Regions from separate parts of the Pseudomonas sp. MF08817 genome, predicted to be linked through region 2. Evidence: riboswitches for the same ligand, from Rfam matches in the RefSeq annotation. Region 2 holds a riboswitch; each other region holds the start of a gene.
What was found. A riboswitch is a leader RNA that binds a small molecule or an ion and turns the genes downstream of it on or off. The one in region 2 is predicted to bind cobalamin.

Region 1 (9,695 bases), on a different contig from region 2:
AAACCGCTGCGCGAGTACCAGTCCGACCTGATGCTGCAAGCCATCGAAGCCGCACAACTGGCCCAGGACCGCGAAAACTGGCAGGCCTTCGGCACCCACAGCCTGCGTTTTCACCAACACATCGTCGGCCTGCTGCGCAGCCCCCTGTTCGACGAATTCTTCACCCATGTCGCCGCCCAGATGCGTTTGGTGTTCTCCAACGCCCCCAGCGAAGAAACCTTCCAGAAACCCTGGCTGGAGCGCGACCGGCACATCCACGACCTGCTGGGCGAGGGGCGCAAGAAAGAAGCCGAAGAAGCCATGAGCAGCTACCTCAACGACTCCGAACGGGTGTTGCTGGACATTCTCGCCAGCATCCCCAAACACTGAAAAAAGAGGACCCACCATGTACAAGGACTACCCCGCGGCCTACCAGGTCAGCAAAGGCGCCGCCCTGCAAGTCGATACCGCGTTCTACGACCGCGTGCGCCAGACCCCAAGCGCTCGCACCCTGATCGAGCAGTTCGAAGTGCCGATCCGCACCGGCCGCGCCTGGAAAGTGCCGGCCGGCCATGTATTCCGCGTGACCACCCCGGTCGGCCCGCAGGTGGGCGATTTCAACGTGTGGAACGCCAACGACCCACGCGAACGCATGTGGGCCGCGCGCACCCGCCAGTTGCAGGGCGCCCACGTGACCACCTATGACCGCTTGTGGTCGAACCTGCCGTTTCTGCGCCCGATGGTCACTATCACCGACGACAGCCTGGCCGCCTACGGCATCGACGAGCACGGCGGGCGCCTGCACGACCTGCTCGGCACCCGCTGCGACCCCTACGTGAACAAAATGCTCACCGGCGAAGACTTCCACCACCACTGCCACTCCAACCTGACCCGCGCTGTGCTGCCCCACGGCCTGACCGAGTTCGACGTGCATGACGTGCTGAACATCTTCCAGTGCACGGGCCTTAACCACGACGACATGTACTTCATGAAAGCCTGCCCGGCGCAGAAAGGTGACTACCTGGAGTTCTTCGCCGAAATCGACCTGCTGTGCGCCCTCTCCACCTGCCCGGGCGGCGACCTCTCGCTGCCGATGTGGGGCCCGGACGCCGAAGACCCGCTCAAGGTCTGCCGGCCCCTGGGCGTGGAAATCTACCGCCTCGACGACAGCCTGCTCGACGGCTGGCAACCGCCGCAACGCGCCGCCTACAACGGCAACCATGGCCTGCTGATCCCCAAGGCGGAGTGGGAGAAGTAAGGCCCTGGGCGCCCGCCTGACGATGAGGCCGGCACAGCCAGCCTCTGCGTTGCACGCGCGCCACCCGGTGCGCTGGCGCCGTGATAGGCAAAGCCGCGCGCCAGTCGCTATGCTGCTGCCCATGACCACGCCTGCCCACCTGCGCCAACCCTGCCCTCCCGGCGCCTGCACCTGCGGGCGCGACCGCTTGCCGGAGCAGGAACTGCTGCAATTGCCGATCCTGAGCCTGACCCGGGCCGAAGAAAAACGCCTGCTCGAACGCCTGGAAAACCTGCACAGCCTGGACGACCTGGAACACATGCAGCGCAAAATGCTCCAGTTGCTCGGCATCCGCGTGCAGGTCGCCCCCGGTTTCAATGAAGTGCGCAGCATGCGCGGCATCCAGATCCAGATCGACGACACCCCAGGCCTGTGCCGCAAAACCCGCCAGACCATCCCTGCCGCTATCCGCCGCGCCCTGGAAAAAAACCCGCAGATCGCCTACAGCCTGCTCAACGCCAACGACCTGCTGCGCGACGCCTGAGCCGTGCCGTAGGGGCTACAGGTATTTGAGCCAGGCGAGGTCGCGGCGCCGGGCCTTAAGCGCAGAGAACCAGCGCACTGGCGGGTACACCGCCAGCGCCAGGGCCATCGCCATCAGCCACACCGCGCCAATGGAGTCGAAGCCAAAGTAGCTGCCCTGGTTCAGCCCGAACGCCGCCACCGCCAATAGATACAAGGCTTTGAGCACATACAGGTGCAGCAGGTAGAAGAACATCGGCGCCGAGCCCAATACCGCCAACGGCAGCAGCCACCGCCGCTGGCCGGCCCGCTCGAAGGCCAGCAACAGCAGCAGCCCAAGCCCGAGGGTCAAGGTCAGGAACAGCAGCGACGGCGGGTACTTGGTGATGTTGAAAAAGCCCATCAGGGTGTGCAGCGCGGTGTCGCCCACGGCCCAGGGTTTTTCGCCATAACCGTTGGCCAGGCGCACCAGCACAAACCCCAGCAACGCCGCCACACCCCAGCCCAGCAAGCGCCGCTGGCGCCCCGCCACCGGCGTGCTGCGGCTGAACCACGGCCCCAGCACGTAGCCCAGGGCGATCACGCCGATCCACGGCAATACCGGGTAAGAGGTACGCAGGCGCAACTCCGCAGAAAACGCCAGCCAGCCACGGTCGTGGAGGATCGCCCACGGCACGTGCAAGGCCGACTCCACGGGGAAATGCACGCCGTCCAGCAGGTTATGCCCGGCGATGATCGCCACCGCCAGCAATGCCAACACCGGCCGTGGCAGCCACACCAGCAGCGACAGCGCGAGCATGCTCAGGCCGATGGCCCAGATCACTTGCAGGTAGATCACGCTGGGCGGGAACTGGAAGGTCCAGGCGAAATTCACCAAGGTCAGCTCCAGCAGGACCAGGAACAACCCACGCTTGAACAGGAACGCCGCGACATCAGCCTTGCCGGCATATTTTTCGCCGTACAACCACGCCGACAACCCGGTGAGCAGCACAAACACCGGGGCGCACAAATGGGCCAGGGTACGGCTGATAAACAGACTCGGTTCGGTGCTGGCGATGTCCATCGGGTCGCCGACCTGGCGGTGCAGCAGGAAGGTTTCGCGCACGTGATCGAGCAGCATGAACAGGATCACCAGCCCACGCAGGGCATCGATGGACAGCAGACGTGAAATCGGGGGGCTAACAGCGGGTGAAGGGGTATGGGTCATGGAGTATTCGCAACGGGATGATAGGAAACCCGCTCGCCAGAGCGGTCGATGAAAAGCTTGAACCGTTACCTTATAACATGACAAGCTAGCGCAATGCACCGCGCAATCACGGCCATACACTTGCCCCGCCGCTGGTTGAATGCGTATCGATGAACTAACATGCCGCCCGCCGGTTGGCGCAAGGAACTGACAGGGAATCCCCCAGCGCGCCGTAAGCCACGCTGAAACGGAACTGCCCCCGCAACTGTAGGCGCCGAGCCCCCTGCCTCCACGCACGCCACCGGAAAACCTCCCGGGAAGGCCGCTGGCGGACCGCGAAGCGCCAATCAGAACACCTGCCGGCCCGTAGCAAACACTAACCGGCGGGGTGTCCGGAAAGGACATCCGCACGCGGTTTTCGATGCGTTTTCAGCTTTACCCTGCCCTGGCGGCAGCGTTTGAGGGATGTGTTTTCCAAGGCCGTGCCCTGCCCGTGCACCGGTTCCAATGGAGATCGCATTTCATGTCACTGCCCCACCTCAACGCCCTGTTCGCCGGCCTCGGCCTGACCTCGCTGAGCCTGTGCGCCAGTGCCACCGAATACCCGTTGCACCTGAACAACTGCGGCGTGCCCCTGACGTTCAGCGAGGCGCCGGCCAAGGCCGTGACCATCGGCCAATCCGGCACCGAGATGCTCTACGCCCTGGGCCTGGGCGACACACTGGTAGGCACCTCGCTGTGGTTCAACGAAGTGCTGCCGCAGTTCAAGGCCCAGGATGCCAAGGTCGAACGCCTGGCCGACAACGAACCCAGTTTTGAAGCGGTGATCGGCAAGCGCCCCGCCCTGGTGGCCGTGGACCTGGAGTGGATGGTTGGGCCCCAAGGCGCGGTCGGCACCCGCGAGCAGTTCCATGAACTGAAGATCTCTACCTACCTGCTGCCCTCCGACTGCGAAGGCAAGGACAACTTGGTGGGCGCCGATGGCACGCGCCTCAAGGCCTTCAGCGTGGACAGCCTGTACAAGAGCATCACCGAGCTTGCACAGATCTTCGATGTGGAGGACCGCGGCCAGCGCCTGGTCAGCGACCTGAAGAATCGCCTGGCCAACGCCGTGGCCCAGGCGCGCCAGCAGCACCCCCGGGACGTCTCCGCAGTGGTGTGGTTTTCCAGCGCCGACCTTGGCTTCGACCCCTATGTGGCGGGCCGCAAGGGCATTCCCGATTTCATGCTCAGCGCCCTGGGGATGCGCAACGTGATCGAATCCGACGAGGAATGGCCCACCGTGGGCTGGGAAACCATCGCCAAGGCCAACCCCAATATCCTGGTGATTGCGCGCATGGACCGGCGCCGCTACCCCGCCGACGACTACCGCAAAAAACTGGAATTCCTCAAGAGCAACCCAGTGACCCGCCACATGGACGCAGTCAAGCACGACCGCATCGTCATCATCGACGCCCACGGCATGAACGCCAGCACGCGGATGTTCGGCGCCATTGAGGAGCTGGCTAGCGCGGTTGAGCACTTCAAGTTGCCTAAATGAGACACGCCCGGTTACTCGGCCATGGCCTGCTGGTGCTGGCGGTGATCGCCGGCGCGGCCCTGGGCGAAACCGCCATCAGCCTGCCCATGGTCTTGCAAACCCTGGCCAATAAGCTTCGGGGCGCGGGCTGGTTGACCGACCCCAGCGATGGCGCGCAGATCCTGCGCTTCCACGCCTCTTGAACCCTTCCTGGAGACCACCCCGATGCGTTACATCACTGCGCTGGCACTGCCCGTCGCCTTGCTCGGCCACAGCACCCTGGCCAACGCCGGGTCCGCCCAGGAACAGGCCAAGGGTTTTGTCGAAGACAGCACCTGGACCCTGCTCAACCGCAGCGTGTACGACCAACGCGAGTACCGTCACGGCGCCCGCAGCAACGGCGCGCGCAACGCCTACAAACCCCGCAGCGAGCGCAATGGCTACGCCGAAGAATGGGCCTACGGGCTGATGGGCAGTGTGCAGTCGGGCTTTACCCAGGGCACGGTGGGTGTGGGCGTCGATGCCCACGCTTACCAAGGCTTGCAACTGGACAGCGGTGGCGGCCGCGCGGGCAAGGCGCGGCTGCTGGGGCTGGACCACGACGGCCACCCCAAAAACAGCTTCAGCCGTGGCGGCGCAGCGCTGAAATTGCGGGTGTCGTCCACCACCCTGGCCTGGGGCGAACAACGGGTGAAAACCCCCGTATTCAGTTCCTCCGACAGCCGCCTCCTGCCGGAAACCGCCACCGGGCTGTTCCTCACCAGCCAGGAATGGGCCGGGGTGAAACTGCTCGGTGGGCACTTCACCGAAAGCACCGACCGCAATGCCTCAAGCCACGACCGCGGCTTTGTGGTCAATTACTCCAATGGCCGCCAGGGCAACGCCTTCGACCTTGCGGGCGTGGTCTACAGCGCCACCCCGGGCCTGAGCGCCAGCCTCTACACCTCACGTTATGCCGATACCTGGAACCAGCATTACCTGGGCGCCACGTTCAGCCACGCCTTGAGCCCCACCCGCTCACTGTCGCTGAACCTCAACCTGTACCGCACCACCGACGAGGGCCAGGCGCTGTCGGGGCGCATCGACAACACCACGTGGAGCCTGATGTCCGGCTACACCAGCGGCCCGCAGACCTTCAGCCTGGGCTACCAGAAGGTGCGCGGCGACACGCCATTCGACTACGTCACCCGTGGGGCGATTTTCATCAGCAACGCCGTGCAGCTCTCGGACTTCAACGCGCCGAACGAGCAATCCTGGCAGGCGCGCTACGACCTGGGCCTGCAAACCTTCGGCTTGCCGGGGCTGAGCCTGAGCGCGGCCTACCTTCGTGGCAGCCAGATCGACGCCAGCCACCTCGACCCTGCGGGCGGCTACGCCTACCTGGGCTACGGCCAGGGTGGCAAACACTGGGAGCGCGACTTCGAAGCCCGCTATGTGGTGCAAAGCGGCAAGGCCAAGGGCGCGGCGTTTTCCGTGCGGCACAATGTGCATCGCGGCAACCGTGCCCAGGCCGAACTGGACAGCGACCAGATCCGCCTCGCGGTGGAATACCCCCTCGGCGGCGGCTTCTGAGCCAGAGGCATTGCCAAGAAGCGATGGCGCCAGGGCGAATCCAGCAGCGCCGTGGCTTTGTGTTTAGAATGCCGGCCTTTCCCCCTGCCGAACCTGCCCGATGAATGCCGACGCCCTGTCCACCCTGCACGCTCACCTGTCCACCGCCCTGCAAGCCCCGCCGGCCGAAACCCGGCGCCTGTTCCATGGCCGTGGGCGCTGCTGGCCGGGGCTGGAACAACTGACCGTAGACTGGCTGCAAGGGGTGGTGCTGGTGTCGTTGTTCAAGGAACCGAGCCAGGAACAGTTGCAGGCCCTCGTCGCCAGCCTGCACACCCTCACCCAACAAGCGCCCTGGCAAGCCAGCGGCGCCCATCACCTGGCGCTGCAGCACCGCTACCTGCCGCAAAGCACCACCGAGTGGCTATTGGGCGAGCCGCTGGAGCAATGGACCCTCACCGAGGGCGGCCTGCGCTACCTGCTGGACTTGGGCGTAAAGCAGAACAGCGGGCTGTTTCTCGACATGCGCTACGGCCGCGACTGGGTCAAGGCCAACGCTCGTGACCGGCGGGTGCTGAACCTGTTCGCCTACACCTGCGGCTTCTCGGTGGCGGCCATCGAAGGCGGCGCGCGCCATGTGGTCAACCTGGACATGTCCCGCGCGGCCCTGAGCCGAGGCCGCGACAACCACCGCCTCAACGGCCATGACCTGGCCCGCGTGAGCTTTTTGGGCCATGACTTGTTCAAGTCCTGGGGCAAGGTCAAGCACACCGGGCCTTACAACCTGATAATCATCGACCCGCCGTCCTTCCAGAAAGGCAGCTTCCTGCTGACCAAGGACTACGCCCGCGTCATCCGCCGCCTGCCGGAACTGCTGGCCGAGGGCGGCACGGTCCTGGCGTGCATGAACGACCCGTCCCTGGGCGCCGACTTCATCATCGACGGCGTCACCCAAGGCGCCCCGGGCCTGCGCTTTGTGCAACGCCTGGACAACCCCCCGGAATTCCCCGACATCGACCCGCAAAGCGGCTTGAAGGCGCTGGTGTTTGTGGCGGGCGCTCAGTAAGGGCTTGGCCAGCAGGCCGGGCGGCGCCGCTCGCCCGCGAGGGCGGCATTCCAGCCGCCAGAAGTGCATCGCCTGCCCCGGCTTCATCGCGGGCAGGGCCCGCTCCCACAGTGTGGGTGGGATTTGTTTTTCCTCTGTGGGAGCGAGCCTGCTCGCGAGGGCGGCACGCAGTGGCGGTGACAAATGGCAGGGGTAACACAGTTGCTCCCATAGAAGAGGAGCAGAGCCCGCGCCCACACCAACCTGCCGCCATCGGCCAATCAGGGTGCGCAGGCCTAAGTGTGCGCCTGCACCACCCACTTCACCGTTTCCAGGGCCGGGCCAAGGGTTTCCAAGGGGGCCGAGCCCAAGGCCAGGCGCAAGGCATGGGGCACGTGGGCCGAGGTGGCGAAGGGCTCGGCGGTGGAGACGGCGATCTGCCGCGCCAACAGGTCCTTGGCGATCCGGTCGGCGCGGGCGTCTTCGCCCAGGGGTAGCCAGAGGAAGTACGACGCCGGGTGGCCCACCCAGGGCAACCCGGCCAGGGCTTTGGCCGCGACGTGCTGGCGGGCCTGGGCGTCGTCGCGTTTTTGCGCTTCCAGGTGCAGCACGGTGCCGTCGTCGATCCAGGCGCAGGCCAGGGCGGTGAGCACCCCGGGGGTGTTCCAGGTGGTGGCGCGCACTGCCCGTTCCAGGGCGGGCACCTGGTGCAGCGGCGCAGCGACGAACCCCACCCGCAGGCCCGTGGCCACACTTTTCGACAGGCCGGACACATACACCGTGCGTTCGGGCGCCAGGTGGGCCAGGGGCGGCGGCGGATTGTCGACGAGGAAGGCGTAGGCGGCATCTTCAAGGATCAGCAGGTCGTGACGGCGGGCGATGTCGACCAACCCATCCCGCGCCTCGCGGCTCATCACCCAACCCAATGGGTTGTGCAGGGTCGGCATGCTGTACAGCGCGCGCACCCGGCGGTTGCGGCACAGGTGGTCGAGGGCGGCCAGGTCGGGGCCATGTTCCAGCACCGGGATCGCCAGCACCTCCAGGTGCAGCGCTTCGGCCAGCACCTTGAACCCCGAGTAGGTCAAGGCATCGGCGACGATCACGTCCCCCGGTTTGAGCAGCGCCATCAGCGCCACCGTCAGCCCGCGCGCTTGCAGGTGGCGCGCCACCGACGCCCGTTCGTGGGGGCGGCCCGCGTGGGGTTGGTAGCGCAACAGGGCTTCGAGGTCACCGCTGGCCGCCAACTGCCGCAAGCCGTTGCGCAGCAACTCAGCCTGGCCCGGCAGCGCGGGGTAGTTGAAGTTCAGGTCCACCACCCCTGGGGTTACCGTTTTCTGGTCGATGCCCAGGCCCGGCGGCAGCGAGGTTTCGCGCACGAAGGTACCGCGCCCGGTCTCGCCGCTCACCAAGCCCATGGCTTGCAACTCGGCATATACCCGCGAGGCGGTGACCAGTGCCAAGCCCTCGCGGCTGGCCAGTTGGCGGTGGGTGGGCAGGCGCGTGCCGGGGAGCAGGCGACCGCTGCGGATGTCGCCGGCCAGGGCATCCACCAGGGCTTTATAGCGGGAGCGAGACATAGGTAGATGTATCCATGACAATTTTTTGATTGTATTGAGGGGCCGCCCTAGCATGCCACGATCACTCCCCAAGGTAAGCCCCCATGGCACACACCACACTCCTGAACCCCGCACAAAAAAGCGCCAGTGGCTGGCTCAACGGCTTTATCGGCGTGGTGATTTTCAGCGCCTCGCTGCCGGCCACCCGGGTGGCCGTACTGGAATTCGACCCGGTGTTCCTCACGGTCGCCCGGGCCACCCTCGCCGGCCTTGTGGCCCTGTGCCTGTTGTTGCTGTTGCGGGAAAAACGCCCCTCCCGCACCCAGGTGCTGCCCCTGCTGATCGTCGCCCTGGGCGTGGTGCTGGGCTTTCCGCTGCTGACCGCCCTGGCCCTGCAATACGTAACCTCGGCCCATTCCATTGTGTTCATCGGCCTGCTGCCCCTGGCGACGGCGGTGTTCGGCGTGTTGCGCGGCGGTGAGCGGCCGCGCCCGGTGTTCTGGTTGTTCTCCGTGCTGGGCAGCCTGTTGGTGGTCGGCTATGCCGTGGCCCAGGGCTTGAGTGCCTCGCCCGCCGGCGACTTGCTGATGCTGCTGGCCGTGCTGCTGTGCGGCCTGGGTTACGCCGAAGGAGCCAAGCTGTCGCGCAGCCTCGGCGGCTGGCAGGTGATTTGCTGGGCGCTGCTGTTAGCGCTGCCGGCCATGGCGCCGTTGACCCTGTGGCTGGCGCCGCCGACATTCGCCGGTATCAGCCCGGCGGCGTGGGCGTGCCTGGGCTATGTGTCGCTGTTCAGCATGCTGATCGGTTTCGTGTTCTGGTATCGCGGCCTGGCCCAGGGTGGTATCGCGGCGATCGGCCAGTTGCAGTTGCTGCAACCCTTCTTCGGCCTGGCCCTGGCGGCGAGCTTGCTGCACGAGCCCGTCAGCCTGGGCATGGTGGGGGTCACCGTGGCGGTGATTGGTTGTGTGGCGGGGGCGAAAAAGTTTTCGCACTAGGTCCGCGCCAGTGCGCTTGGCCAGCGTGTAGACGGATTAATCGGGCCCTCGCGTCCGTGCCTTGGTACCATCCAGCACACTTTTGTGTCGTTTTCATGTCTGGAA
Region 2 (9,695 bases):
CGCGGCGCCGGCATAGCCGGTCTGCACCAAGTTAGCCGCCGAGTTGGAGGTGTGGCCCACATGGTCCAGGATCCCGGCCTGGGCCAGCACCCGGGTGCCGTCGCAGATGCCGGCCACGATCAGGCCACGCTCATGGGCCTCGCGCACCAGGGCGCTGACATCGGGAGCCTGTTCGGTCTGCCAGATCGTGCCGCCACAAACTATCAATAGGTCCACCTCCTCGAGGCGAATGTCTTCGATCGCCAACTGCGGTGTAACCGACAGACCGCCGCTGGAGGTCAGCGGTGCGCCACCGGGTGCGGCGTACAAGGTTTCGATACCGAAATAGCAACGGGCCGTGGAGTTAATCAGGGCGGTTTCCCAGTCGGAAAAATTCTCGGTAATCAGGGTGATGGCGCGGGTCATGGGAAGTCCTTTTCGGATGGCAGGGGCGGGGAATCTAGCATGGCGCGGGTCAGTCGGGGTCGCGCAGCAGGTAAGTGTCCATGATCCAGCCGTTGGCCTGGCGTGCGGCCTGGCGGGTGCGCTGGATGTCGTCGGCGACCTCTTTGAGCGGCCCGGCGATGAGGATTTCGTCGGCCGTGCCCAGGTAGGCGCCCCAATAGATGTAGCGGTCGCGGTTGGCGACCTGCTGATAGGCGTCCTCGGCGTCGAGCATCACCACCAGACTGTCGGCGTCGCTCACCTGCCCCGCCGCCAGGCGCCGGCCGGTGGTGATCTCGACACTGCGGCCGATGCGGTTGAGGGGTACTTTGTGCCGCGCCGCCAGGGCCTGCACGCTGGTGATACCGGGAATTACCTCGAACTCGAAGTGGCAGCGGCCCTCGGCGAGGATCGCACGCAGGATGCGGATGGTGCTGTCGTACAACGCCGGGTCGCCCCAGGCCAGGAAAGCGCCGGTTTCGCCGTCGGCCAGCGCTTCGTCGATCAGGCGCTCGAAGGTGTTTTGCTTGTCGCGGTTGAGGTCCGCCACGCTGGCGCTGTAGTCCACACCGCCGCGCACGCGCTCGGGGCAGTGGGCTTCGATGAAGCGGTAAGCGCGCCCAGCACTGATGTAGCGCTGGCAGATTTCGTGGCGCAGGTCGGTGAGTTTTTCCTTGGCTGGCCCCTTGTCCAGGATGAAAAAGCCATCGACCCGGTTCAGCGCATTGACCGCTTGCATCGTGATGTACTCGGGGTCGCCGGCGCCGATGCCGATAATCAGGATTGTTTTCATGTGGTGCCTTCACTCCTCGCCAGGGGCCGGCAAGCGCAGGCGCCAGCGGCCATTGAATTGCAAATGGATGCGCGCCAAGGGCTCGACATCGATCAGCGTGAACGCCCCCGGCGGGCCTTGCAGGGCATGCACCAGGGCCGCGCGCACCACCTGCGGGTGGCTCACCGCCAGCCAATGACCGGGGCGGGTGGTGAGGCTGTCCATCCAGGTGCCGACCCGGTGGCATAACATCGCTATCGACTCGCCACCATGGGCCGCGCTGCTGCTGTCACTCAACCAGCACTCCAGGGCTGGGGCCTCGTCGCGTTGCAGCTGTTTGATCGGTAACCCGGCCCAGCGCCCCATATCGCAGTCGCGCAGTGCCGGCTCTAGGGTTGGCGCACAGCCAAACTGTGCGGCGGTCTGCCGGGCCCGCAGTTCAGGGGCGCTGAGCAGTTGCCAGGGCGGGGGCAGCATGGCAACTGCGCCTGGCTCCAGCAGCGGTTCGTCCAAGGCAAAACGCGCGAATTTCTGTGCTGCGGTGCGGCCATGGCAGACCAGGGTCAAGCGGGTGGCTAACACGGAGGGCCTCCATGGGGGAATCGAACGCTTCGGAATGTGGGGCTTTGTAGCATTTGTCGTAGGCATTTTCTCGGGTTCTTCCCCTATTGGTGCTTTTGCGGCCTAACGCTAGGCCCATGGCCGGCACGCGCTGCGCAAGCCTTGCTGTAAGGCAATTCTGCGTATTTTGAAGGGGTATCCACAGCAGCAAAAATTCACTAGACATGTAGTGTTGATTACACAAATACTGTTTTAACGGACTATGAAACAAAAACGACACTGCCCGTGCCGGAGCCAGGATGCCCCCCCTCAGAGACTTGATAACCAGCGCTGCCTTGGATTTGACCCCCTCGGAACGCAAAGTCGTGCGTGCGCTGCTCGATCAGTACCCGCGCAACGGCTTGGGCGCCATGTCCCGCCTCGCCGAGCGGGCCGGAGTCAGCGACCCCACCATCGTGCGCTTGGTCAAGAAACTCGGCTTCCCTGGCTACGCCGAATTCCAGGAAGCCCTGCTCAGCGACATGGACCAGCGCCTGCGCTCCCCCAGCGCCCTTTTGCAACAACATGCCCAGGTTCATCAGGACGATACCTGGGGCCAGTATTTGCACGACTGCCAACGCGCCCTTCAGGAAACCCAGGCCCTGACCCAGGCCGAAGACGTGCGCATCCTCGTGCAATGGCTGCTCGACAACCGCCACCTGGTGCATTGCTATGGCGGCCGTTTCAGCCATCACCTGGCCCAATACCTGCTCAGCCACCTGCGCCTGTTCCGCCCCGGCTGCCATGCCCTGGAAGACTGCGCTCGGCTGGCCGACGCCATGCTCCAGGTGCAGCACCACGACACCGTGGTGATCTTCGACTACCGCCGCTACGAGGCCCGTGCCCTGCGCGTGGCCACGGCGGCCAAGGCCCGGCATGCGCGGGTGGTGCTGTTCACTGATATCTACGCCTCGCCGTTGCGCGAATTGGCCGACCTGATAATCAGCGCGCCGGTGGCCTCGGGCGCGGCATTCGACACCCTGCTGCCGGCCATGGCTCAGGTCGAGGCGCTGATCGCCTGCATGACCCGCCGCAGCCCCGACCTGGCGGAGCGACTCGATAGCGTGGATGCCTTGCGCAACGAGTTCGGTGTCCACCTGCTGGAGGAAAGATGACCTTGCCCACTGCCGAAACCGGGCTCTACGAGCAGCCCCCATATACTTTGCACCACGAAGACTCGAGCCACCCGCTGATCCTCGTGTGCGAGCACGCCAGCCGCTACATTCCGCCGGCCCTCAATGACCTGGGCCTGAGCCCGCAGGCGGCCGCCGAGCATATCGCCTGGGACATCGGCGCCCTGGAGCTGGCTCGCGGCTTGTCCCAGGCCCTGGGCGCGACCTTGCTCAGCGCTAACTATTCGCGCCTGCTGATCGACCTCAACCGCCCACGCCACGCCGCCGACAGCATCCCGGTGCGCAGCGAGATCTACGATATCCCCGGCAACCAGGGCCTGAACGAGGCCGCCCGCGACTACCGCCGCCAGTGCCTGTTCAAACCCTTCCACACCCGCCTGGGGGAACTGATCGAAGCACGCACCGTTGCCGGGCGCGAAGTGCGCGTCGTCGGCATCCATAGCTTTACGCCGATCTATTTCGGCCAACCGCGCACACTGCAAGCCGGGGTGCTCTATGCTCGGGCACAGGCCTACGCCCAACGCGTGGTCGAAGGCCTGCAACGCCACGGCCTGAACGCGGCCGGTAACCAACCTTATGAAATCGACCCCCTGTCGGATATGACCGTGCCCGTGCACGGCGATGCCCGGGGGATCGATGCTGTATTGATCGAGGTGCGCAACGACCTGCTGCGCACCCCGCAAGCCGTGCAGCGCTGGACGGAGTATCTGGCGCCGCTGTTGTAAACCTTGATCGCCGACAAGCGCACCGACGCTATGACCTGGCATAGCATTGCAATACCATCGAGCGCCAGGCAGAGCGCACAATAAGCACCGGCACCCCGCCCATTGGCCGTGACCGGGGTCAAACCCGTGGAAAAGACAGTGATAGTCAGGCTCATCCCGCCAAAGCTGGCGCGTAGGAGCCCATTGATACAGGAGTGCATCCATGCTGGTGTTACGCCCAGTCGAGTCAACCGACCTGCCCCATTTGCAGCAACTGGCCCGCGAAAGTCTGCTGGGCGTCACATCCCTACCGGATGACACCTCGCTGTTGCAGGCCAAAATCGATGGCTCCCTGCGGTCCTTCGCCAAGGACGTGGACGAGCGCGCCGACGAGAGCTACTTCTTCGTCCTGCAGGACAGCTTTAGCCAGCGCCTGCACGGCTGCGCCGAGATCATCGCCACCATCGGCTTCAAAGAGCCGTTCTACAGCCTGCGCAATCGCACCTTCATCAGCACCTCGCGGGAGCTGAACATCCAGCACGCAGTGCCGGCGCTGTCGCTGTGCCAGGACCTCAACGGCCACACTTTGCTGCGCGGTTTCCACGTCGACGACGCCCTGGTGCGCGGGCCTTACGCCGAGTTGGGGTCGCGCGCACGCCTGCTGTTCATGGCCGCCCACCCGCGGCGTTTTGCCGAGGCCGCCATCACCGAGATCGTCGGCTACTACAGCGAAGACATGAGTTCGCCCTTCTGGGATGCCCTGGGCAAGCACTTCACCGACCTGCCCTACGCCGAGGCCGAGCGCCTCAGTGGCCTGCAAAGCCGCGAAGCCATCACCCTGTTGATGCCCCATCACCCGATCTACATCCCCATGCTGCCGCAAGCGGCCCAGGACTGTATCGGCAAACCCCACCCGGATGGCCGCGACGCCATGGACATGCTGCTGCGCGAAGGCTTCGAACCCCACAGCTACGTGGACATCTTCGACGGTGGCCCAACGCTTTATGCGCGCACCGCTAACATCCGCTCCATCGCCCGCAGCCAGCTTCTGACCACAGTGCGCCGGGCCCCCAGCGGCAAATTGGGCCGCTACCTGCTAAGTAACGACAAACTGCGCGATTACCGCGCCATCGTCGCCGAACTGGAGGAACCCCTGGAGGGGAAGGTCGGCCTAAGTGATGACATGCTCGAAGCCTTGCGCCTGGACGAGGGCCGCACTGTGCGGTTGATCGCCCTGTGACCTTGCCCCGAGCCCAAGAACTACGCCTGGATAGGCGCGCCCAAGGAGCTGCACCATGATCGTCCGCCCGGTGAATATCACTGACCTGCCCGCGTTGCAGGACCTGGCCCGGCATGTAGACCCCGCGCTGACCAGCCTGCCCATCAGTGAAGAGCGCATGGCCCATCGGGTGCGCTGGTCGCAACGCACCTTCGCCCAACAGGTCGAGCGCGCCGATGCTGACTACCTGTTCGTGCTCGAAGACGACGACCAACGCCTGCTCGGCGTCAGCGCCCTGGCTGGCGCGGTGGGCGAGCGCGAGCCTTGGTACAACTACCGGGTTGGCCTGACGGTGAACTCGGCGCCGGTACTGGGCATCGAGCGGCACATTCCGACCCTGTTCCTGAACAACGAAATGACCGGCCAATCCCAGCTCTGCTCGCTGTTTCTGCGCCCGGACCTGCGCAGCGTCGGCAATGGCCGCTTGCTGTCCACGGCGCGGCTGCTGTTCGTGGCTGAGTTCCCCGAGTTGTTCGGCGAAAAACTCATCGCCGGGCTGCGCGGCTGCACCGATGAAGAAGGCTGCTCGCCGTTCTGGGACAGCCTGGGCCGGCACTTCTTCAAGCGCGACTTCTTCCACGCCGACCACCTCTCGGTGATGGGCAACAAGGCCTCCATCGCCGAACTGATGCCGCGCCAGCCGCTGTACACCTGCCTGCTCACCGAAGAGGCGCAAGCGGTGATCGGCCAAATGCACCCCAACACCCGGCACGCGGCGCAGATCCTCCAGGCCGAGGGTTTCAGCTACCACAATTACATCGATATTTTCGATGGCGGCCCGCTGATCGAAGCCGCGGTGGGCAACATCCGTGCCGTGCGCGACAGCCAGTCCTTGACCTTGAGCATCGGCACCCCGGACGACGAAGCCCCGACCTGGCTGATCCACAACCGGCGCCTGGAAAACTGCCGTATCACCGCCGCCAAGGCGCGCCTGGTGGGCAATCAGTTGCTGATCGACCGCCTCACCGCCAAACGCCTGCAACTGCAACCCGGCCAATCGGTACGCGCCGTGCCCATGGCCCTGCGCCACATGCAAGCTGTCGCCGCGTAACCCTCGCGGTAGCCGCTGGGGTGCGCAGCGCCCCTCGGTGGTGTGGCACCGGGCCAATTTTTACGGCCGCTACGCGACCGAGCGCGGGCGAGCCCGTTTGCTACACCAGTCTCCCCAAAACACCTGCCAAGGTTGACGAACGGTCATGCCAGTGTTCAGATGCCGCCCTGTTTCAGGTGCCTCCTGCCGCCGTGCATGAGGTGAAACGGGAAACCGGTGCGCCCTCCCAGGGCTAGTCCGGTGCTGCCCCCGCAACGGTAAGCGAGTGATGGGTTCAATCAGCCACTGTGCCTCACGGCATGGGAAGGCGAACCCCTCCAGCCTCGCAAGCCCGGAGACCGGCCTGGAATGTTTGTTTGGCAAAAACCTGCGGTGGGCGGGCATGGGCCGGTATCGGCGTGTGCCCGGTACTTTCTCCTGCGTGCTTCTGCGAAAGAAACTTTTTCGAGAAGACCAAAAAATGAATCAACTCCAAACCTTGCGTGCCCGGGCCCTGTGTCCTGCGCCCTTGCATGCCTGCGCGGCCCTGTGCGGCGCCCTCCTGAGCCCGGCCCTGCTGGCCGATGACAGCGCCCTGACCCTCGAACAACAAACCGTCAGCGCTCCGTCCGTGGAATCCACCACCGTCGCCGAGATGGCCAAGTACGGCAGCAAAGTGGAGATCGTCAGCCGCGAGCAGATCGAGCGCGCCGGCCCCAGCAGCGACATCTCCCGCGTCCTGCAGATGTACGTACCGGGCCTATACGTGGCGCCGAAAAACGGCCCGTTCGACTACGGCACCTATTCCCTGCTGGGCGGGCGCAACGACGACACCCTGATCCTGCTCGACGGCGTGCGCCTGAACAATCGCCTGTATGGCGGCATTTACATCGACACCCTGCCTGCCAACGCCATCGAGCGCATCGAAGTGCTCAAGGGCGGCCAGAGCCTGCTGTTCGGCACCCAGGCCGTGGCCGGCGTCATCAATATCGTCACCCGCAGCCCGCAAAGCCGCGACATCGGCGGCGAGGTCAACCTGGGCCTGGACAGCTTCATGGGCAAAACAGGCGACGCCCGCGCCGAGCGCATCGTCAGCAACGGCTGGGGCGACCTGGGCCTTTTGGCCTACGTCAGCCACAACGTCTCCGACGGCTACCAACCGTTTCGTAACCGCGACTACAGCGCCAACACCACGGACAAAAAGCGTTCCTACGAGGTCACCACCTTCGGTGCCAAGGCCATCCAGGCGTTGGGCGACGATGCGCGCCTGGAGCTGTTCTACCAATACTCCGACGCCAACCTGGACTTCGCCCGGCCCGCCAACAACCGCAAAACCACCAACGACCGCGTGCAGCAAATCGCCACGGCCACCTTCGAGCACAGCCTCAGCGAACGCCTGAGCTATTTCGTCAAAGGCCACGTCAACGACTGGGACACCCGCTACACCCGCATCAACAACGCCCCGGGCGGCGCCACCACGGTGGTCAACGACAAGGATTACTGGGGCTTCACCGACTGGGGCGTGCAGGCCGAAGGCAAGGCCGAACTGGACGGCGGCCACGTGCTGGTGTTCGGCGCCGACAACCAGTGGTTCAAGGGCCAGGACGATGTGCTCATCATCGACGACAACCAGGCCCAGGCCCACGCCCTCTACACCCAATTGCGCCCGGTGATCGCCGCCCTGCCCGACTGGCACCCCAGCCTCGGCATCCGCCACGAAGCCATGAGCGGCGGCGATAGCGCCACCGTGGGCATGCTCACCTCGCTCTATGACCTCAACCCCAACTGGCAGCTGCGCGGCCAGTACGGCAGCGCCTACAAGCTGCCCAACGCCGAACAGTTGTTCGCCCGCGAAGACGATGAAATCGGCAACCGCAACCTCAAGCCCGAAAAAAGCCGCAACGCCGAGCTGGGGCTGGACTACAAGGGCGAACTGCTGAACCGCGACTTCAGTGCCAGCGTCACTGGGTTTAGGCGCAAGATCACCGACCTGATTGCCCTGGACGACATCCACTGGACCAACAGCCAGGGCGAGGTGCGGGTGCGCGGCGTCGAACTGGACGGCAAATGGCAGCTGGACGAGCGCTGGAGCCTGTCGGCGGACATGACCCGCAACCTGGTGGAAGGCAACCACGGCGTCACCCTGACCAACATCCCCAGCTTCTTCGCCCGCTCGCGCCTGGCCTTCGACGCCGACAATCGCCTGTGGGGCGTGGCCGGCGCGGTGCGCTACATCCGCAGCGTGGTGGGCGCCAAGGAGGTGGAATACGGCCACTACGCGGTAGTGGACGCCGACGCCTACCGCTACCTCGACAACGCCCGCCAGCACCGCATCAGCCTGCTGGTGGAAAACCTGCTCGACCGCGACTACGTCACCAGCCGCGCCAGCTCGGTGGACAACCTGGGGCGCCCGTTCACCAGCGAAGTGCGCTACACGTACCGCTTCTGATGAACACCCCACGCCCATACCAACAGGTGCTGTTCGTCGGCCCGGGCCTGCGTGACGGCTCGCAAGGCCAGGCCTTTGCCGCCGCGTTGCGCACCTTGCGCGGCGCGGCGCCGAACGAGCGGATCATCGACACCCTGCACAGCTTCGACGGGCTCTGGCAGGCCCTCCAAGCACCGCGCCAGCACCTCGGCGAGCAGGTGCTGGTGGTGGACCTGGAGCCCGCGTCCGACAGCGCCTACCTGGACTGGTTGCGCGATGAGCTGGCGCGCCGCGCGGCCGCCCACCCGCAGGCGCCAAGGCTCTGGGTCACCGCCTCGGCCCTCGGCCGCCGGGGCCTGGAGGCCGACGCGGTGTGCGCCGAGGTGGCGCGCAGCGAGCGCCACTTGCCCTGCGAGCGGGTGGCCCCGGTGGCCGCCGACCCAGGCTGGGAACACCCGCCGGCCCACGCCCGCCACCTGTTTTTGTGCACCGGCCCGCGTTGCGTGCGCCGGGGCGCCCTGGCGCGGTGGAAAACCCTGCGCCGCCATTTGCTCGACCATCACCTGGTAGAAACCCCGGGCGGCGTGCTGCTGACCCGCACCGCTTGCCAGTTCCCATGCAACCGTGGGCCGCTGCTGACGGTTTACCCCGATGCCTGCTGGTACCGCATCGCCACCGACGACGACGCCCGGCGCCTGGTGGACGAACACCTGCTGGGCAATAGGCCGGTTGCGGCCCTGCTGATCCATCCGCCCCCAGGAGGCGTGCCCGATGCGTAGATTCTTCGTTGCCGCTACGTGGCTGTGCCTGGCCGCCCCAGCCTTTGGCCAAACCTATGGCAACTGCGGCCAAACCTGGGCCGTGGCGCAGCCGCCGCAGCGCATCGTGGCCCTCAACCAGCACAGCGCCGACACCCTGCTCAGCCTCGGCGCCGGCGACTTGCTGGCCGGCGTGGCCTATATCGACGACGACGGCGCAGCCATTGAACACGGCGCCTATCGCGCCATCCCGGTGATTTCCCGGCTCTACCCTTCAGCCGAAGTGCTCTATAGCCAGCATGCCGACCTGGTGGTGGGCGGCTTTGCTTCGGCGTTCGACAACAACCTGACCTCGCGCGCCACCCTGGGCGCCAACGGCATCGCCAGCTACTTGATGGAATCGGCCTGCGACGGCCGCTCCCTGGATTTTTTCGGGCATATCCGCAACGACCTACGCACCCTCGGCGCGCTGGTGCGCCAGCCCGAGCGCGCTAAGCAGTTGATCGCCCGCCTGGACGCCGACCTGGCCGGCGCCCGCGCGCTGCATGACGAAAGCCGAGTGCTGTCG
Region 3 (9,695 bases), on a different contig from region 2:
AACCGCCGCAAATGCCCAACAGCTTGCCGCCGTAGCGCAGGTGGCGGCGGATGGCCGTGTCCCAGCCGTTGGCGCGCAGGTACGCGAGGTCGCTGCGCACGCTTTTGGAGCCGGGGAGGATTATCAGGTCTGCCGCCGGGATAGCCTGGCCGGGGCCGATGAACTGCAAATCCACCTGGGGGTGCAGGCGCAGCGGGTCGAAATCGGTGTGGTTGCTGATGCGCGGCAGCACCGGCACCAGCACCTTGAGCACCTGTTCGGCCTTGTCGGCCTGGCGTTGGTCGATGCCGTCCTCGGCCTCCAGGTGCAGGTCCATCACGTAGGGCAGCACGCCCACCACCGGTTTGCCGGTGCGAGCCTCAAGCCAATCCAGGCCCGGTTGCAGCAGGGCGAGGTCGCCGCGAAAGCGGTTGATGATGAACCCCTTGACCCGCGCCTGTTCGCTGGCCGAGAGCAGCTCCAGGGTGCCGACCAAATGGGCGAACACGCCACCACGGTTGATGTCGGCGATCAGCAGCACCGGGCAGTCCACCGCTTCGGCAAAGCCCATGTTGGCGATGTCACCGGCACGCAGGTTGATTTCCGCCGGCGAGCCGGCGCCCTCCACCATCACCACCGGGTAGGCCGCACTCAAACGCCGGTGGGAGGCCAGCACCGCTTGCATCGCGATGGCCTTGTAGTCGTGATAGGCCACCGCGTTCATGCTGGCGACCGCGCGGCCATGGATGATGACCTGGGCGCCCGTATCGCTGTTGGGCTTGAGCAGCACCGGGTTCATGTCGGTGTGGGGTTGCAGGTTCGCAGCCTGGGCCTGCACCGCTTGGGCGCGGCCGATTTCGCCACCATCGGCGGTCACTGCACTGTTGAGCGCCATGTTTTGCGGCTTGAACGGCACCACCGCAACGCCTTGGCGCACCAGCCAGCGGCACAGCGCGGTGACGAGGGTGCTTTTGCCAGCATCGGAGGTGGTGCCCTGCACCATCAGGGTGGTCATGGGTTTTCCTGGGTGTAGGCGGCAAAGGCCTGATCCAGGCGCAGCCAGTCGGCCTCTTCCCCTGGCAGGCCAAAGCGCAGGCTGCTGTCGTGGGCGAACAGGCGCAGCAAAATGCCGCGCCGCGCCATGAAATCCTGTACCTGCGCGGCGTGCTCGGTGCGCAGCCACTGGAACAGCGCGCAACCGCCCTGGGGCGCAAAGCCGTGTGCTTCCAGCAGCTGGGCCAGGCGTGCGCTGGCCACTTCGCTACGCTGGCGCTGGCGGGCGTGGCCAGCGCTGTCGGCCAGGCACAATTGCCCCAGCACCCGCGTCGGCCCGGCCACTGCCCAGGGCCCGACCTGATCGGCCAGCAAGCGCAGCAGTTTGCGCTCGGCCAGCACGAAGCCCAGGCGCACCCCGGCCAAACCGAAGAACTTGCCGAACGAACGCAGCACGATCAGCCCAACCTGGTGCGCATGCCCGGCCAGGCTCAGGTGCGGGGTGTTGTCCATAAAGGCTTCGTCCACCACCAGCCAGCCGCCGCGCTGGGCCAGGCGTGCGTGCCAGTCCAGCAGGCGCTCGGGGGGCAGGCTCAGGCCCGTGGGGTTGTTGGGGTTGACCACCACCAGCACGTCGAGTTGGTCGATAAAGAAGTCGACTTCAGCCTGCGACACTTCCCGCACGATGTAGCCGCCACGGCGCCACGCCTCGGCATGTTCGGCATAGCACGGCGACAGCACGCCGACCTTGCCCACGCGGCGCAAACGCGGCAGCAATTGGATCGCCGCTTGCGAGCCGGGCACCGGCAGCACGTGGGCGGCGCCGTAGTAGTCGCGGGCAGCTTGCTCCAAGCCGTCCTCGGTTTCCGGCAGACGCGCCCAGGCCCGCAGCGGGATCGGCGGGATCGGCCAGGGCCACGGCGCCAGGCCGCTGGAGAGGTCCAGCCACTCGTCTTGGGCAATGCCGTATTGCGCGCAGGCTTTGCGCAGGCGCCCACCGTGCTCAAGCATAGAATTCGGCCCCCATGCACAAGATCAGCAACCACAGCCACACGCCGCGCTGCACCAGTTGCCAGCCACGGTCGATGGCATCGGCGTCGGCCGGTGGGCCTTCGCCCAGGGTCGGGCGCTGGTGCAACTCGCCGTGATAGACCGCCGCGCCGCCCAGCTCCACCCCCAGGGCACCCGCGCCGGCAGCCATTACCGGGCCAGCATTGGGGCTGTCCCAAGTAGGGCCTTGCGTGCGCCAGCATTTAAGCGCCAGGCGTGTTTTGCCCAGTAGCGCGTAGGTCAAGGCGACCAGCCGCGCGGGAATGTAGTTGAGCAGGTCGTCGATTTTTGCCGCCGCCCAGCCGAAGCGCTCGAAGCGTTCGTTGCGATAGCCCCACATGGCGTCCAGGGTATTGCTCAGGCGATACAGCACCACCCCCGGCGCGCCGGCCACGGCAAACCAGAACAGCGCGGCGAACACCGCGTCGCTGCCGTTTTCCAGCACCGACTCGGTGGCCGCCCGGGCGACGGCAGTGTCGTCCAGCTCGGCGGTTTCGCGGCTGACCAGGTAGCCAACGCGTTTGCGCGCCTCTGCCAGGTCACCGGCGCGCAGGGCCTGGGCCACTGGCGCCACATGCTCGCCGAGGCTGCGCAGGCCGAGGGCGCAGTACAGCGCGAGGACTTCCACCAGCCAACCGATGTAGGGCAGCCACGACAAAGCTGTAGCCACCAGGGTCAAGGGCAGCACGGCCAGCACCCACGCGGTCACGCCGTGGCTACGCCAGCCGCGCCCGGCGGCATTGAAACGCCGCTCGATGCGCTCGGCGAACGCGCCGAACGCCACCAGCGGATGCCAGCGTCTGGGCTCGCCCAGCAACGCATCCAGCGCCACCGCGGCGGCACTCAACAACGCCACACTCATTGACTCACTCCCCATTGGTTCTCAAACAACAACTCACTCAACGGCCGGGCCTGGGCCCAGCCTTCGAGCACCAGCATCGGTGCTGGATAAAATGCCTCCACCGGCCCCAGGCACAGCACCGCCAAGGGCTTGGCCCCGGCGGGCAGGCCCAGCAGGTCGGCCAGGGCCTGGGGCTCGAACAGCGACACCCAGCCCAGGCCCAGGCCTTCGGCGCGGGCCGCCAGCCAGAGGTTCTGGATGGCGCAAGACAGCGAGGCCAGGTCCATTTCCGGCAAGGTGCGGCGGCCGAACACGTGGCGCTCGCGGTCATCGCTCAGGGCCGCCACCAGCACTTCGGCGCAGTCGTTGATGCCTTCGACCTTGAGCTTCATGAACTCACTGGAACGCTCACCCAACGCCTCGGCGGTGCGCACCCGTTCCTCTTCCACCAACTGCTGGATGCGCCCGCGCAGCGCCCGGTCGCTGATGCGGATAAAGCGCCAGGGCTGCATCAGCCCCACGCTGGGGGCGCAATGGGCGGCTTCGAGCAAGCGGCGCAGCAACGCCGGCGCCACCGTGCCGCCGCTGAAGTGGCGCATGTCACGGCGCTCGGCGATGGCGCGGTAGACGGCGGCGCGGTCGGCCTCTGGGAAGGCGTTGTCGGTCATTGGCTTATCGCGAGCAGGCTCGCTCCCACAGGAGTTTCACCGGCCTCTGTGGGAGCGAGCCTGCTCGCGATAGCGGTCTGGGGCATAAACAAAGCCGCCACCGCCCGCGGGTTGGACGGAAAGTAAAAGTGCACATAGGAGGCCGTCATCCGCCCGTCCCGGTACACCGCTTCGGCGCCGCGCCCGCCGTTGGGGCTCAGGCCCCGGGCGATGGGGGCCAGCGTGGTGGTGGTCAGCGAATGGTGATAGGTGTGGCCACGCAGGCTGCCTTCGGGCAGGTCCACCGTTTGCAGGGCCAGGGCGGCCAAGCGTTTTTGCATCACCGCAGCGCCCGGCAACAGGCCCAGCAGCGGTGCACTCACGCCTTCGACGTCCGTGAGGGAGTCGAGCAGATACAGCATGCCGCCGCACTCGGCCAGCAACGGTTTGCCCGCGCGGTGGTGGGCGCGGATAGCCTCCAGCATCGGCGTGTTCTGCGCCAACGCGACGTGGTGCAACTCCGGGTAACCGCCGGGCAGGTAAAGGCTGTCGACCTCGGGCAACCCGCTGTCATGAATAGGTGAGAAGAAGTGCAACTGGGCGCCCATCGCCCGCAGCAGGTCGAGGCTGGCGCCATAGGTGAAGGCGAACGCCTCGTCCCGCGCCACGGCGATGCGCACGCCGGCCAACAACGGCTCGGCAACCACAGGCTGGGGCGCGGCGAAGGCCACGGCGGGCGGCAGTGCCACTTCGCAACTGCTGGCCAGAGCCGTGGCGGCCGCGTCCAGGCGCAGGTCGAGGTCGTTCAGTTCACTGGCCTGCACCAGGCCCAGGTGGCGGCTGGGCAGCTCGATGCCCGTCTCGCGGGACAACGCGCCGTACCAGCGCAGGCCTTCGGTGAGGCTGCCTTCGAGCAGTTGCGCATGGCGCAGGGTGCCGACGCGGTTGGCCAGCACCCCGGCAAAGGGCAGGTCCGGCTGGTAGCGCGCCAAGCCCAGGGCCAGGGCGCCGAAGGTCTGGGCCATGGCGGTGCCGTCGATCACGCCCAGCACCGGCACGCCGAAGTGGCGCGCCAGGTCGGCACTGGAGGGCGTGCCGTCGAACAGGCCCATGACGCCTTCGATCAGGATCAGGTCGGCCTCCCCCGCCGCTTCCCACAACAGGCGACGGCTTTCCTGCTCGCCCACCATCCACATATCCAGTTGGTACACCGGCGCACCGCTGGCACGCTCCAGAATCATCGGGTCGAGAAAGTCCGGGCCGCATTTGAACACGCGCACCTGGCGCCCCTGGTTACGGTGCAGGCGCGCCAGGGCGGCGGTGACCGTGGTTTTGCCCTGGCCGGACGCCGGCGCCGCAATCAGCACGGCCGGGCACTGGCGCACACTCACAATTCGATGCCTTTTTGCGCCTTGATGCCGGCCTGGAAGGCGTGCTTGAGCAGCCCCATTTCGGTGACGGTGTCGGCCAGCTCGATCATTTGCTCCTTGGCCCCACGGCCGGTGACCACCACGTGTTGCATCGGCGGGCGGGCCTGCAGGTCGCTGAGCACTTGGTCCAGGTCCAGGTAGCCGTGCTTGAGGGCGATGTTCAGTTCATCGAGCACCACCAGGCCGATGGCCGGGTCGCTGAGCAACTGGCGCGATACCGCCCACGCCGCTTGGGCGGCGGCGATGTCGCGCTGGCGGTCCTGGGTTTCCCAGGTGAAGCCTTCGCCCATCACGTGAAAGCGCACCTGCTCGGGGAAACGGCGGAAAAACAACTCCTCGCCCGTGCTGTTGCGGCCCTTGATGAACTGCACCACGCCGCACTGCATGCCGTGGCCCATGGCGCGGGCGAGCATGCCGAACGCCGAGCTGCTCTTGCCCTTGCCGTTGCCGCTGAGCACCAGCAGCAAGCCGCACTCGTTGGGCGAGTTGGCGATGCGTTCATCGATCACGGCTTTTTTGCGCAGCATGCGCGCCAGGTGGCGCTCGTCGCGTTCGGGGGAATCGGTCATGGGGCAGCTCTCCGTTGGGGCTGGATAACGGCGGGCAGGAATAAAGGACGGCAACAAGCCTGGCATCGCCCACCGTGATGCCGTTGGATGGATCAGGCCGGTCTCCGGGCTCATGAGTGGGTTGCCCCGGGCGGTGCGCCTTCCCATGCCCGGGTGGGCACAGTGGCAAAAAGCACAGCCTTGACTCATTTACCGTTGCGGGGGCAGCGCCGGGATCGTGACCGCGCGCTTGGCGCACGCACTCACCGGCTTCCCTGTTTCACCCTGTCGACCGCTGGCCACAGGGCACCTGAAACAAGCGGCGAAGGTTAGAGGGTTGGGGGTGGAGCGTCAATGAAACCCGGGGCCGCCAGGGTTGATTGACTGCGATGGGTCAATAAACGGGCGCCAATCTTGTGCCAGGCTGGAAGCGGCGATATCAAATAGCCATAACCCAAACACGATCGACTCAAGGGAGTGAACGATGCAAGGCATGATTATCAGCAACCCCAAGCTGGAATTTTTGCGACCGATGCTGGAGCGCTGGTTTGACTGCATTGATCGCTACAACCGGGTGCGCGGCGACAACAAGGCGCCGTACTGGTCAGACGAGCGGGCCAACCTGGGGCTGCTCTCGGCCGCAGCCTGGATGGCCGAAATGGTCACCCTGGAACATGCGCCCACCAAAAAGCAGTTGGAAAACGGTGAGCGCAATGCCCGCGCCGACCTGTACATCGCCAGCAAGGACGAATGGGCCTACGTGCAAGCCAGCCAGCGCTGGCCCCAGATCAACCACCTGAACCTGGAGCAGGCCCTGCTCGATATCACCAGCGCCGCCCGCCGCATCAGCTACCCCAGCGACCTGAAGCTGGGCTGCCTGTTCGTCGCCCCGCAAAAAACCCAGCACAGCGCCACCCCCGAAGAACTCCAGGACATGGTCGACGACCTGCAAAAGGAGTACAGCTGCGCCGTGGCCTGGTACTTCCCCTATGCCTACCGCAAGTTGCGCAACGAGGCGGGCAACTACCAACCCGGCATCGCCGTGCTGTTCAAAGAGGCTCGCGGATAAGGTTGAACCCCGCGCCGCGCCCACTGCCCTATGCTTACCGCCGCGTACTCATAGGGAAATGCCCATGTTCAAGCCTCGCTCCGCCTTTATCGTTGTGCTCGCCGCCGGGTTGGTTGCCTGCGGCGAGACGTCCACCTTGCAAGTTTCCGACGGCACCGGGCCGTCGCCGCGCCTGCCGGCGCCGAACAAAACCCTGATCCCCACCGTCAACGTCGCCCCGGCCATCGGCTGGCCGGCGGGCGGCAAACCCGTGGCGGCGGCCGGCACCCAGGTCGCCGCGTTCGCCGAAGGCCTGGAGCACCCGCGCTGGCTTTACGTGCTGCCCAACGGCGACGTGCTGGTGGCCGAAACCAACGCCCCGGCCAAACCCGAGGACAGCACCGGGTTGCGCGGCTGGATCAGCGAAAAAATCATGGCCCGCGCCGGCGCCACCGTGCCGAGCCCGAACCGCATCACCCTGCTGCGCGACGCCGACCACGATGGCGTCGCCGAAACCCGCACGGTGTTCCTGGACAACCTCAACTCGCCGTTCGGCATGGCCCTGGTGGGCAACGACCTCTACGTGGCCGACACCGATCGCCTGCTGCGCTTCCCCTACACCGCCGGCCAGACCCGCATCGAAGCGCCGGCCAGCAAGGTGGTGGATTTGCCCGGCGGGCCGCCCAACCACCACTGGACCAAAAACGTCATCGCCAGCCAAGACGGCAGCAAGCTGTACGTCACGGTGGGCTCCAACAGCAATGTCGGGGAAAACGGCCTGGAGAAAGAAGAAGGCCGCGCGGCGATCTGGGAAGTCGAGCGCGCCAGCGCTAAGGCGCGGATATTCGCCTCGGGCCTGCGCAACCCCAACGGCCTGGCCTGGGAGCCGGACAGCGGTGCGTTGTGGACGGCGGTCAACGAGCGGGACGAAATCGGCAGCGACCTGGTGCCGGACTACATCACCTCGGTGCGCGACGGCGGCTTCTACGGCTGGCCCTTCAGCTACTACGGCCAGCATGTAGACGAGCGCGTCACCCCGCAAAACCCGGACCTGGTGGCCAAGGCCATCGCCCCGGATTATGCGGTGGGGCCGCACACCGCGTCCCTGGGCCTGGCCTTCGCCACGGGCAGCCAATTGCCGGCGCCCTTCACCCACGGCGCTTTTATCGGCCAGCACGGCTCGTGGAACCGCAAACCCCACAGTGGCTACAAAGTGATCTTCGTGCCCTTCAACGCGGGCAAGCCCAGCGGGCCGCCGGTGGATTTACTGACGGGGTTCCTCGACACCGAGGAAAACGCCATGGGCCGCCCGGTGGGCGTGGCGCTCGACCGGCAAGGCGCAGTGCTGGTGGCCGATGATGTAGGCAACAAGGTGTGGCGGGTAACCGCAGCGCGCTAGCGCTTGCGGCACAGGGTCAAACCATCGCCCACCGGCAACAGCGACAGATCGACACGCGGGTCATCCTTCAAGGCCAGGTTCAGGGCCTGGATGGCCAGGGTGTCGGCGCTTTGCGGGTGGGCCTCCAGCACCCGCCCGCTCCACAGGGTGTTGTCGAAAATCGCCAAGCCGCCACCGCGCAGCAAGCGCAAGGCGCTTTCCAGGTAAGCCGGGTAGTTGGCTTTATCGGCGTCGATGAACATCAAGTCAAAGCTGCCGCACAAGCCCTGGCGTTCGATGTGCTCCAGGGTTTCCAGGGCCGGGCCCAGACGCAGCTCGATGCGCGCGGCCACGCCCGCTTCCCGCCAATACTCCTGGGCGGTGGCGTTGTAGTCGCCGGGGATGTCGCAACACAGCAGTGTGCCGTCGTCCGGCAAGGCCTGGGCCATGCACAACGCGCTGTAGCCGGTGAAGGTGCCTACTTCCAGCAAACGCTTGGCGCCGGTCAGTTTCACCAGCAAGGCAAGGAACTGGCCCTGCTCGGGCGCCACCTGCCAGCGGGCCATGGGCAAGGCTTGGGTGTGCTCGCGCAAACGCTCAAGCAACGGCGTTTCGCGCAGGGACACGGCCAGCAGGTATTGGTAGAGGGGGTCGTCGAGGGTGATGCTGCGAGCGGTCACGAGAACCTCCGCGAGGGGGACGCCTTAAGGGTTGTGCGCCAGCTGAGCCGGCGCAAGCACCCGCTTGGCACTCAGGTAAGCCTTCTGCCAGTAGGCCTTGGACAGGCTGTCGAGCTTGACCGTACCGCCCGTGGCCGGAGCGTGGACGAAGCGGCCCTCACCCACATAGATGCCCGCGTGGCTGACCTGGGAACCGCCATTGGTGGCGAAAAACAGCAGGTCGCCGGTTTGCAGGGCATTCTGGTCGACGTCCTGGGCGCGCATGCCGATCATTTCCCGGGTAGAACGCGGCAAGGCGATGCCCGCCGCATCGCGGTAGACAAAGCCGATCAGGCCGCTGCAATCAAAACCCGAATCCGGCGTATTGCCGCCCCAGCGATAGGGCGTGCCCACCAGGCCGAGTGCGCGGAACAGCACATCATCAGCAACCGGGGAGAAGCCCTGGGTCGGTGCGAACACCGGGGCGCGTACCACTTTGGCCGGCGGTACGGTATGGCTGGCACAGCCGCCCAGCAGGGCAACGAGCATAAGGAAGGCGAGACGGGCGGAGGTCGACATGGGCAGAACAATCCTGATCTGGCTGCGGCTTTCTCTGCCGAGGCGCTGAAAACAAAGCCGCGCATGCAAGGCATACACGGCTCGTTAGCAACAACATGTCGGGATTCTAGCGGCTATGAGTCAAACTTCAAGTAAGACTTTAAGTTCGGCTTATAAAGTGAAGGGTTATCCCCGGGCGGTGCCCAGGGAAGACGCTTACTTGCGAGCGGTCATCGTGGTCGGGGCCATGGCCAGGGCGCGCTTGGCTTCGATGAACGTCTTGCTCCAGTAGCTGTCGCCCAGCTTATCGACCCGCACACCACCGCTACGGCGGCTGCTGGAGTGGATGAACTGGTCGTCGCCCAGGTAGATCCCGGCGTGGCTGACGCGGCCACGGCCATTGGTGCTGAAGAACAGCAGATCACCCGGCTTGAGGTTGTTGCGCGCGACCAGGGGGGCATCGACGTTAATCATTTCGCGGGTGGAGCGCGGCAGGTTCATGCCGGCTTCTTCACGGAACAGGTAACCGATGAAACCGCTGCAATCGAAACCGGCTTCAGAGGT

Region 1: linked by a shared signal. The riboswitch ahead of AC19YR_RS07630 (ABC transporter substrate-binding protein) and the one ahead of AC19YR_RS08480 (TonB-dependent receptor plug domain-containing protein) in region 2 are both predicted to bind cobalamin.
Region 3: linked by a shared signal. The riboswitch ahead of cobO (cob(I)yrinic acid a,c-diamide adenosyltransferase) and the one ahead of AC19YR_RS08480 (TonB-dependent receptor plug domain-containing protein) in region 2 are both predicted to bind cobalamin.

Annotation. Positions count from the first base shown of each region.
Region 1 is NZ_JCBCUY010000009.1:51,484-61,178, reverse strand. It holds gene AC19YR_RS07650 (GntR family transcriptional regulator) at 1-369, shown strand, start outside; gene AC19YR_RS07645 (urea carboxylase-associated family protein) at 386-1,237, shown strand; gene AC19YR_RS07640 (hypothetical protein) at 1,359-1,760, shown strand; gene AC19YR_RS07635 (acetyltransferase domain-containing protein) at 1,776-2,945, opposite strand; cobalamin riboswitch at 3,099-3,302, shown strand; gene AC19YR_RS07630 (ABC transporter substrate-binding protein) at 3,448-4,464, shown strand; gene AC19YR_RS07625 (hypothetical protein) at 4,461-4,646, shown strand; gene AC19YR_RS07620 (OprD family porin) at 4,669-6,015, shown strand; gene AC19YR_RS07615 (class I SAM-dependent methyltransferase) at 6,116-7,060, shown strand; gene AC19YR_RS07610 (aminotransferase-like domain-containing protein) at 7,336-8,616, opposite strand; gene AC19YR_RS07605 (DMT family transporter) at 8,700-9,590, shown strand.
Region 2 is NZ_JCBCUY010000010.1:112,489-122,183, reverse strand. It holds gene AC19YR_RS08515 (DJ-1/PfpI family protein) at 1-405, opposite strand, end outside; gene cobF (precorrin-6A synthase (deacetylating)) at 455-1,216, opposite strand; gene AC19YR_RS08505 (histidine phosphatase family protein) at 1,226-1,777, opposite strand; gene AC19YR_RS08500 (MurR/RpiR family transcriptional regulator) at 2,056-2,910, shown strand; gene AC19YR_RS08495 (N-formylglutamate amidohydrolase) at 2,907-3,653, shown strand; gene AC19YR_RS08490 (arginine N-succinyltransferase) at 3,856-4,872, shown strand; gene astA (arginine N-succinyltransferase) at 4,928-5,962, shown strand; cobalamin riboswitch at 6,120-6,323, shown strand; gene AC19YR_RS08480 (TonB-dependent receptor plug domain-containing protein) at 6,423-8,390, shown strand; gene AC19YR_RS08475 ((2Fe-2S) ferredoxin domain-containing protein) at 8,390-9,148, shown strand; gene AC19YR_RS08470 (ABC transporter substrate-binding protein) at 9,141-9,695, shown strand, end outside.
Region 3 is NZ_JCBCUY010000007.1:21,294-30,988, forward strand. It holds gene AC19YR_RS06010 (cobyric acid synthase) at 1-994, opposite strand, end outside; gene cobD (threonine-phosphate decarboxylase CobD) at 991-1,983, opposite strand; gene cbiB (adenosylcobinamide-phosphate synthase CbiB) at 1,976-2,884, opposite strand; gene bluB (5,6-dimethylbenzimidazole synthase) at 2,881-3,531, opposite strand; gene AC19YR_RS06030 (cobyrinic acid a,c-diamide synthase CobB) at 3,528-4,904, opposite strand; gene cobO (cob(I)yrinic acid a,c-diamide adenosyltransferase) at 4,898-5,509, opposite strand; cobalamin riboswitch at 5,588-5,817, opposite strand; gene AC19YR_RS06040 (hypothetical protein) at 5,973-6,557, shown strand; gene AC19YR_RS06045 (PQQ-dependent sugar dehydrogenase) at 6,622-7,935, shown strand; gene AC19YR_RS06050 (class I SAM-dependent methyltransferase) at 7,932-8,594, opposite strand; gene AC19YR_RS06055 (C40 family peptidase) at 8,619-9,152, opposite strand; gene AC19YR_RS06060 (C40 family peptidase) at 9,348-9,695, opposite strand, start outside.